Regions from separate parts of the Sinomonas halotolerans genome, predicted to be linked through region 1. Evidence: predicted binding sites of a transcription regulator. Region 1 holds the regulator's gene; each other region holds the start of a gene.
The links. Region 1 encodes LexA, which represses DNA repair genes until DNA is damaged. Its sites were predicted from a motif close to TCGAACANNTGTTCGA; they were not measured.

Region 1 (3,270 bases):
GTGGACACCTGTGAGCGGATCCTCGATGCCGAGGCCAGCCGCGAGGTCGTGTGGATCACGCGGACGGGGACGTTCGACCCCGCGTCCGGCTACGCCGCCCCCGACGACGACGCTCCAGCGGTCCTGAACATCGCCCCGCTCAGCGTGGGCGGGCGGCTCCGCGACGGCCTCTTCGCGGACAGGACCGTGGTGCTCACGAGCGCGACGCTCGCGATCGGCTCGGCCTTCGAGCCGACGGCGGGCGGACTCGGTCTCCTCGGCCAGGGCGCCCCCTCGTGGACGGGGATCGACGTCGGCTCGCCCTTCGACTACCCCCGCCAGGGAATGCTCTACGTGGCCCGCCACCTGCCCAAGCCCGGGCGGGGAGTCTCCCCCGAGGCGCTCGACGAGCTCGAGGCCCTCCTCACGGCCTCGTCCGGGGGAGCGCTGTGCCTGTTCTCCTCGCGCCGTGCGGCGGAGGAGGCTGCGGACGCGCTCCGGGACCGGATCCAGGTGCCCATCCTGTGCCAGGGCGAGTCGTCGATGAGCGCGCTCGTGAAGCAGTTCGCGGCCGAGCCGGACACCTGCCTCTTCGGCACCATGTCGCTCTGGCAGGGGGTCGATGTCCCAGGCCACGCGTGCCGGCTCGTGGTCATCGACAGGATCCCCTTCCCGCGTCCGGACGACCCGCTCATGACCGCGCGTTCGAGGGCCGTCGCGCAGGCCGGCGGCAATGGTTTCATGGCGGTGTCCGCGACCCACGCCGCGGTGCGCCTCGCGCAGGGCGCCGGGCGGCTCATCCGCTCGACTGCTGACAGGGGAGTCGTGGCCGTGCTCGACTCGCGGCTCGCGACCGAGCGCTACGGGGCATTCCTCCGCGGCGCCCTCCCGCCCCTGTGGGGCACGACCGAGAGGGACACTGTGCTCAAGGCGCTCGCCCGGCTCGCCGCCGCGGGCTGACGCGCGGACCGCACCGAGCGCGGCTCAGGCCGACCGGCGGGTCGCCGCCCCTGGAACGCGCGCGGCTCAGACCGACCGCAGCACTGAGACGACCTTGCCCATGATCGTGGCCTCGTCGCCGAGGATCGGCTCGTACTGGGTGTTCTGCGGCAGGAGCCACGTGTGCCCGTCACGCTGGCGGAACGTCTTGACGGTCGCCTCGTCGTCGAGGAGCGCAGCGACGATCTCGCCGTTCTCGGCGCTGTTCTGGCGCCGGACGACGACCCAGTCGCCGTCGCAGATCGCGGCGTCGATCATGGAGTCGCCCTTGACCTTGAGCATGAAGAGCTCCCCGTAGCCCACGAGCTGGCGGGGGAGCGGCATGACCTCTTCGACGGCCTGGTCGGCGAGGATCGGACCGCCGGCGGCGATCCGGCCGACGAGCGGCACCATGGCCGTGTCCGCGGCGCTCGCCATCTCCCCGACGGGGATGCCCCCCGCGCCGAGCACCGAGCCTGCCTCGGGGCCGGTGACGCTCAGCTGGCCCTCGTCGAGAGTGAGCGGCATGAGCACCTCCATGGCGCGCGGGCGCTTGGGGTCGCGGCGGAGGTAGCCGAGCTTCTCGAGCTGGCTCAGCTGGTGCGTGACGCTCGAGAGGCTCGCGAGCCCGACAGTGTCCCCGATCTCGCGCATGGACGGCGGGTAGCCGTTGTCCTGGACCGAACGCTGGATCGTCTCGAGGATCCGGCGCTGACGGGCCGTGAGCCCCTTGGCCGCTGCCTTGGTCCGTGTCGCCATCCCGCCGTGCCTCCTCGTCTGCCGGCCCGGGTCCGGGCCTGGTCGCCAGCTCGCAGGATCCCCGCCGTCTTCGAGAACTGTCGGACCCCCTCGCCACGATGGCCATATGCCGTCGAGGAGAGGGTGGTCGACGGTTGCACGCCGGGCGCGGACCCTGCTGTGTCAACCGTAGGCCAGGAGAGCGCGTGTTTCAAACATGTGTTCGACACCATCTGGACTTTGTTCGAGGGCAGGTGCTAAGAAGTACCTACGGAAGTTCGAATACCCGTTCGAAAAGCTGTCCCCGGTCCCGTCGGTCTGTTCGCCAGATCCGCGGCCGGGCCCAAGGGAAGGCAGACCATGGCACACGCTCTCGCCACCGGCACCCGCCGCGCGTCGACGCGCCGCCACGAACGGCAGCGGCCCACGCCGCTGCGGCTCACGCGCCGCGGGCGCTTCGTCCTCATCATCCTCCCGCTCTCGCTGGCGATGGTGGGCCTCCTCGCGCTGTGGGCGGCTCTCATGGCTCCCGCCCACGCTGAGGCCGAGATGCTCGCCGGCCCCGGGGAGGCCGTCGCGGTGACCGTCCAGCCCGGGGACTCCCTCTGGACGATCGCGGCCGAGCACGCTCCCGGGCAGGATGCCCGGGTGACCATAGGGCAGATCCAGGAGCTCAACGACCTGACGGGGTCGCGGGTGGTGGCGGGGGAGCGCCTCCTCGTCCCCGTGCTGGACTGAGGCGGTCGCAGGCCGTCCGTCACGTGGGTCGCCGCATCCCGCCGCTCGCGTAGGCTTGAGGGGTGGACGACCAGCTCGAACGTTTGAACCGACTCCCGCTCAGAGACGACCTGCGGGGACAGCATCCCTACGGGGCCCCCCAGATCGACGTCCCGATCCAGCTCAACGTCAACGAGAACACGTACGGCGTCCCGCAGGACGTCCAGGAGGCGATCGTCGAGGCCGTCCGCGAGGTCGCTGCCGGCCTCAACCGCTATCCCGACCGCGAGTTCACCGCCCTGCGCGAGGCGCTGGCCGAGTACCTCGGCCACGGGCTCGGTGCAGAGCAGCTCTGGGCGGCGAACGGCTCGAACGAGGTCCTCCAGCAGCTGCTCCAGGCCTTCGGCGGGCCCGGACGCTCAGTCCTGAGCTTCCCGCCGACCTACTCGATGTACCCGCTGCTCGCGAGCGGGACCGGCACCGCCTATATCAAGGGAGAGCGTGCCGAGGACTTCGGCCTCAGCGCCGAATCGGCCGCGCGCCAGGTCCGCGAGCACGCGCCGAGCATCGTGATCCTCTGCTCGCCCAACAACCCGACCGGGACGGCGCTGGGCCTCGACGTCGTCGAGGCGGTCTACGCGGCCGGCGAGGAGAGCCAGACGGTCGTGATCGTGGACGAGGCCTATGCGGAGTTCGCGCACACCGGCACGCAGTCCGCCCTGACGCTCCTGCCGGGCCGGCCGCGCCTCGTCGTCAGCCGCACCATGAGCAAGGCGTTCGCGCTGGCCGGGGCGCGGCTGGGCTACCTCGCGGCGGCGCCCGAGGTCGTCGACGCCCTCCGGCTCGTCCGGCTCCCCT
Region 2 (3,270 bases), on a different contig from region 1:
CCAGCACGGACAGGGACGCCGGGTTCAGGCGCGCACCGCCGCACTCGGGGCACGGGATCTCGCGCATGTACTCCTCGTAGCGGTCCCGCGCGGAGTCGGACTCCGTCTCGAGGTGCTTGCGCTGGATGTAGGAGACTGCTCCCTCGAACCCGGTGCTGTACTTGCGCTCCCGCCCGAAGCGGTTCCGGTACTGCACCACGACCTTGTGGTCCTTGCCGTGCAGGACAGCTTCCCGCGCGTACTGCGGGAGGCTGTGCCACGCGGTCTTCATGGAGAATCCGAGATCGTCGGCCAGCCCCTCGAGGAGGCGCGTCCAGTACTCCTGGGTCGCCGCACCCAGCGACCAGGGCGCGATCGCGCCTTCCGACAGGGACAGCTCGGGGTCTGGGACGACGAGCTCCTCGTCGACCTCGAGCTTGGTGCCGATGCCCGTGCACGCGGGGCACGCACCGAACGGGTTGTTGAACGAGAAGGAGCGGGGCTCGATCTCGTCGATCGCGAGCGGATGCTCGTTGGGGCACGCGAGGTTCTCCGAGAAGGCGCGCACGCGCGCCTCATCGTCCGGCTCGAGGTCCACGAAGTCCGCGAGGACGCGGCCTTCGGCGAGCCCGAGCGCGGTCTCGACCGAGTCCGCAAGGCGCTGGCGGATGCCGTCCTTGACCACGAGACGGTCGACGACGACCTCGATCGTGTGCTTGAACTGCTTCCCGAGCTTGGGCGGCTCGGAGAGCTGGATGAGCTCGCCGTCCACGCGGGCACGCGAGTAGCCCTTGGCCGCGAGCTCCTTGAAGAGTTCGACGAACTCCCCCTTGCGCCCCCGCACGACCGGGGCCAGGAGCTGGAAGCGCGTGCCCTGGGGGAGCTCGAGCAGCTGGTCCACGATCTGCTGCGGCGTCTGGCGGGTGACCGCCTCGTGGCAGACGGGGCAGTGCGGGCGGCCGACGCGCGCCCAGAGGAGGCGCATGTAGTCGTAGATCTCGGTGATGGTGCCCACCGTGGAGCGCGGGTTCTTGCTCGTGGACTTCTGATCGATCGAGACGGCCGGCGAGAGGCCCTCGATGAAGTCCACGTCCGGCTTGTCCACCTGCCCGAGGAACTGGCGGGCGTAGGCCGAGAGAGACTCGACGTAACGGCGCTGGCCCTCGGCGAAGATCGTGTCGAACGCGAGGGAGGACTTGCCCGACCCCGAGAGGCCCGTGAAGACGATCATGGCGTCCCGCGGGAGGTCCAGGTCCACGTTGCGCAGGTTGTGCTCGCGGGCGCCCTTGACGATGAGCCGCGACTGGTCCGGCGTGTGGGAGACCTGCCGTGCGCCCTTGGCGGCAGCCTTCGGCGCAGCGCTCCCGACCGCGGACGGCGCTGCGGACGGCTCGGCCGCGGATGGAGTGGGGATGGAGGCGTCAGTGAGCGTGGAGGGACTCTGCACCCGTCCATGCTAGTCGACAGAACGCCTTTTCGAAAATGTCTTCGATCACACTCTGGGCTCCTCCCCCGGGCCTCACAGAGGCGTCAGGGCCTGCCCTGGCCCTCGCGGTAGGCGGACGCCGCAAGCGCGAGGGCGTCCTCGAGGGAGGCTCCTGAAGCGAGGACCGCCGCCGCGAAGGAGCGCGCCGCGGCAGCAAGCTCCTCCTCCCGTGCGCCACGGGGTGCCACCGAGGTGCCCGCCCTGCCTGCAGTGACGAGCACGCCGGCCTCCTCGAGCTCGCGGTACGCCCGCGCGACAGTGTGCGGCGCCACACCCAGCTCCGTGGCGAGGCCACGCACCGGGGGCAGGCGCCGCCCGACCGGGAGGGCGCCGTCGTCCACGAGGGCGAGGATGCGGCGGCGCAGCTGCTCGAAGAGGGGGATCACGAGCTCGGTGTCCGGCCGCCACTTCCCTGGGAACTCCTGCTCTGCCATGTCCCCACCCTACCGCCGGGCTGCTGCCTAGACTGGCCCCATGAGCAGCCTCCTGCACGACCTCGCCAAGGTGACCGTCCGCCGGATCTCGGTGAGCTCGATGGACAACAATGTCTACCTGATCACGTCCAAGGAGACCGGGGCCCAGGTCCTCATCGACGCCGCGGACGACCTCCCGGCCATCCGGTCGCTCCTTGCGGAGGGCGGCGCGGACGCAGCCGGCGCGGGCCGCCCGCCGAAGCTCGAGCTCGTCGCCACGACCCACCAGCACTGGGACCACGTCCGGGCGCTCGAGGGGGTCGTCGCGGCGACGGGGGCGCGCACGGCGGCAGGCCGTCAGGACGCCTCGGGCATCCCTGTGCCGGTCGACACGGTGCTCGACCACGGCGACGTGCTGCCCGAAGCCCACGGGGCGTGGGGATTCGAGCTGGCAGCGGTCCATCTGCGCGGCCACACGCCCGGGTCGATCGCCTATGTCCTCACTGAGCAGGATGCGCCGGTCCTCATCTTCTCCGGCGACTCGCTGTTCCCCGGCGGCGTGGGGAACACGCAGGACGACGCCGACCGGTTCGCCCTCCTGTTCGCCGACGTCGCCGACCGGCTCTTCGGGGCCTATCCCGACACGGCCGAGGTGCATCCCGGCCATGGGAAGCCCACGACGCTCGGAGCGGAGCGTCCGCATCTTCCCGAGTGGAAGCAGCGCGGCTGGTAGGAACCTGACACTGGGAACGGGAACGCGCAGAGGCGCTGCTGCCCCCATGTGCAGCAGCGCCTCTGCGCGGATCAGATGGGCCTGGCCGAAGGGCGGTCCCCCAGCCCGTGCCCACGGGCCATTGCCGGTCAGACGGCCGGAGCGGTCTCCACCGGAGCGGTCACGACCGGAGCGGTCTCGACGGGCGCCTCGACGGCCGCGTTCTGGGCCTCGAACTGGGCGGCGAGGGCCTGGTAGGCGGCCTTCGCGGCGTCGACGAGGGCGCGGTTCTCCGCCACGAGGGCCTTGAGCGCGGTCTGGTTCGCCTTGCGCAGCGTCTGGACGTTCTTGACCGCGGCCTTCTTGGCCGTGCCCTTGGCGCTCTTGGCGGCCTTGAGCGCGTTCGCCTCGGCCGTCTTGTAGGTCGCGCGGGCGAGCTTCTCGGAGGCGCGGGCATCGGCCTTGGCCTTCTCGAAGGCAGCCTTGGCGGCGTCGACCTGCTCCTGGGTGATGGGGGCCACGACGACGACGTCGGTGACCTGGGTCGTGTCGGTGGTCTCGACGGCCGTCGCGGCAGCCGCACCGGCCCCGGTGAGCATGGCGCTTGCGAGGACGACGGCTGCGAGCTTGGGCAGAGCGTTCATCAAGGATCTCTTTCTTCGTGTGGTCTGCGGCCGGTC
Region 3 (3,270 bases), on a different contig from region 1:
GATGGCCGCCTTGGCTCGGGGGTCGGAGCCCTCGAGGAACTTCTCGATGCGTTCCGGCTCTCCGTCCTCGCCGATCGCTGCCGCCGCGCGCCCAAGCGCGTAGAGAGCACGGAGGAACCCCTGATTGGGCTCGTGCTCCCACGGGACGGGGCCAGCGCCCCGCCAGCCGCTGCGCCGCAGCGCGTCGAGGCCACGGTGGTAGCCGACGCGCGCGAACGCGTAGGACTCAACGGTGCGGCCCTCGGCCCATGCCTCCTCGGCCAGGATTGCCCAGAGGAGTGAGGACTCAGGGTGCTCGGCCACGAGGTCGGCGGCCTCGTGGCCAAGCGCCAGGCCTCGGTAGACCTCGTCCTCCGCCGGAAGCCGCGTGGGCTCGGGACCGAGCAGGTTCGTGCGGAACTCGTCGCTCACGAGCACCCTCCCGACTACTTGATGGACTTGCCGGCGGAGCCGAGCTGCTGCGCGGCCTCGACGATGCGGGCTGCCATGCCGGCCTCGGCCAGGGCGCCCCACACGCGGGGGTCGTAGGTCTTCTTGTTGCCGATGTTGCCGTCGACCTTGAGGACGCCGTCGTAGTTGGCGAGCATGTGCCCGGCCACCGGGCGCGTGAAGGCGTACTGGGTGTCGGTGTCGATGTTCATCTTGATCACGCCGAACGAGACGGCGTCCGCGATCTCCTGCTCGCTCGAGCCGGAGCCGCCGTGGAAGACGAGGTCGAACGGGTTGGCCTTGCCGATCTTCGCACCCACCTGCTCCTGGATGTCCTTGAGCAGCTCGGGGCGGAGCTTGACGTTGCCGGGCTTGTAGACGCCGTGCACGTTGCCGAACGTCAGGGCCGTGATGTAGCGGCCGTTCTCGCCGGCGCCGAGGGCCTCGATGGTCGCGAGCGCGTCCTCGACGGTCGTGTAGAGCTTCTCGTTGATCTCGTTCTCGACGCCGTCCTCCTCGCCGCCGACCGTGCCGATCTCCACCTCGAGGATCATCTTCGCGGCGGAGGTGCGGGCCAGGAGGTCCTTCGCGATGCGCAGGTTCTCGTCGAGGGCCTCGTGCGAGCCGTCCCACATGTGGGAGTTGAAGAGCGGGTCGCGGCCGGCCTTGACCTCGGCCTCGGAGGCCGCCAGGAGCGGCAGGACGAACGAGTCCAGCTTGTCCTTCGGGCAGTGGTCGGTGTGCAGGGCGATGTTGACGTCGTAGTTCTTGGCGACCTCGCGGGCGAAGGCGGCGAAGCCCAGGGAGCCGGCGACCATGTCCTTGACCGACGCGCCGGACCAGTACGCGGCGCCGCCCGTGGAGACCTGGATGATGCCGTCGGAGCCAGCCTCGGCGAAGCCCCGGATCGCCGCGTTCAGCGTCTGCGACGAGGTGACGTTGACCGCCGGGAACGCGAAGCCGCCGGCCTTGGCGGCATCGATCATCTCGGCGTACTTCTCGGGAGTGGCGATAGGCATAGAGACTCCTTGGTCTGGGTCCGCGAAGGTCCACGCGGGATGAGCGCGTGCTGGCCACTGCCCATCCTAGCGATCGCACCGCAGGCGCGGTGGTCCCGCTTGGCACATGACGCCCGACGGCGCGGCGGCGCTCCCTCGACGGTCAGCCTCCTCTGGCTCGTCGTCGGAACCAGGGCGAGGATCACGCTGAGGGCCGAGACCTCGATCGGGATGCGGTTCCAGCACTGGTATTTAGAACATATTTTCTATTAGAGTTCTGACCGTTCGAACGTCGATACCGGCTGCAGCTGGCACTCGGCGCTTGCAGAGGAATACGGAAGCTGAGCTCGAGGAGGGGCAGTGCACGTGGCAACGATCGAGGATGCGGCGCCCTCGAGTGCGCTCGTCTTCAGCTCCCGCGCACCGAAGGTGCTCCACGGCGCGCTCTGGATGGACACCGCCACTCTGAACACGGCCGAAGGTGCTGCGCGGGGCCTCATCGCACTGGCGGATCTCGACGCCTACCGCGCGAGTCTCGCCGCCCTGCTCGTGACGGCCATGAACGACCATATTGCCGAGACCCCCCTCGTGGGGCGCTCCGGTCAGCCCGCCCGGCTGGGCGGGGAGATGGCCCATGCCGCGACCGTTTCCGAGGTGGCCGCAGCACTCGGGACGTCAGAGGCGGCTGCCGCCCGGACCGTGAACTTCTCGACCGCGCTGGTCGGGACCCACCCCGGAGTCCATGATGCGCTCGCCTCCGGCGACATCACGGAGGCGCATGCCCGCGTGGTGGTCGAACAGGCCTCCACCCTTCCCGAGGAGTCCGCGCACTCGTTCGGGATCGAGGCCCTCACCAAGCTCCACACGCGCCGGGGCCAACTCAGGACTCCCGGCGAGTTCCGGGCCGTCGTACGGAACCTGCGGGAGCGCCGCCACCCGGAATCGATCATCAAGCGCCGCGAGCGGGCACGCGCCGATCGCGGCGTGTGGGTCAAGGCCGAGGATGACGGCATGTGCTCGCTCACGGCCCTGCTGCCAGCGGAGGTAGGCCTCGCCGTGTTCGAACGGGTGGACGCCGCGGCCCGCGCCGCCCAGGGGCGCTGCGACGAGGTCCGGACCCTGCCGCAGCTGCGCGCGGATGCCCTCACGCAATTCGTCCTGCCGCATTCCACGGCTACGGACGGAGCCTCGTCTCCAGACCCGTCGAACGGCCCGTCCTCCGCTGGGCCCAGCAGCCCGCCAGGTGCTGCTCATGTCCCTTCGTTCGAGGAGCTGACGTCCCGCATCTCGGCGGAGGTCGTGGTGCACATCCCGGCCGCAGTCGCGCTGGGAGCGTCGGATGGACCCGCAGAGCTGGAAGGCTTCGGGGCCATCGATGCCACGACCGCCCGACTGCTCGCCGCCGCGGCACCCACATGGCAGCGCCTGTTCGTCGACGACGGCGGGGTTCCGCTAAGGCTGGGCAGGACGGCCTACAGACCGCCCGCGGGGCTGAGGCGATTCATCGAGTACCGCGACGGAGTGTGCGTTGTGCCCGGCTGCACGCGCGCGGCCAGGCGTTCAGAGGTCGACCACACGGTCGAATGGCAGGACGGCGGGACCACCGACGCCGAGAACCTGGCCCTGCTGTGCGGGAAGCACCATGCCCTCAAGTCGCTAGCGCTGTTCACGCTCCGCCGCGAGGTGCCGATGGAGATGGCCGACCCTTCGGACACTGCCCTCGCGCAGGGCCGAATTCAGTCGAGCGCACCCCCGCGCCTCAGCGGAGAGCTCGTGTGGCGGACGCTCCTCGGATTCGAACATGCGGCGGAACCGATCGACCGCACCGCCATCCTCGGCCGAC

Region 2: a site for LexA is predicted at 1,456-1,471, ahead of uvrA (excinuclease ABC subunit UvrA). Genes of this name have one in related genera too.
Region 3: a site for LexA is predicted at 1,681-1,696, ahead of ABCQ75_RS05205 (HNH endonuclease signature motif containing protein). Genes of this name have one in related genera too.

Annotation. Positions count from the first base shown of each region.
Region 1 is NZ_JBDFRB010000001.1:306,412-309,681, forward strand. It holds gene ABCQ75_RS01370 (ATP-dependent DNA helicase) at 1-939, shown strand, start outside; gene lexA (transcriptional repressor LexA) at 1,006-1,716, opposite strand; gene ABCQ75_RS01380 (LysM peptidoglycan-binding domain-containing protein) at 2,056-2,433, shown strand; gene ABCQ75_RS01385 (histidinol-phosphate transaminase) at 2,496-3,270, shown strand, end outside.
Region 2 is NZ_JBDFRB010000010.1:50,842-54,111, forward strand. It holds gene uvrA (excinuclease ABC subunit UvrA) at 1-1,273, opposite strand, end outside; gene ABCQ75_RS11730 (GntR family transcriptional regulator) at 1,510-1,899, opposite strand; gene ABCQ75_RS11735 (MBL fold metallo-hydrolase) at 1,940-2,611, shown strand; gene ABCQ75_RS11740 (hypothetical protein) at 2,740-3,234, opposite strand.
Region 3 is NZ_JBDFRB010000003.1:230,555-233,824, reverse strand. It holds gene ABCQ75_RS05215 (DUF3151 domain-containing protein) at 1-411, opposite strand, end outside; gene fbaA (class II fructose-bisphosphate aldolase) at 426-1,448, opposite strand; gene ABCQ75_RS05205 (HNH endonuclease signature motif containing protein) at 1,794-3,270, shown strand, end outside.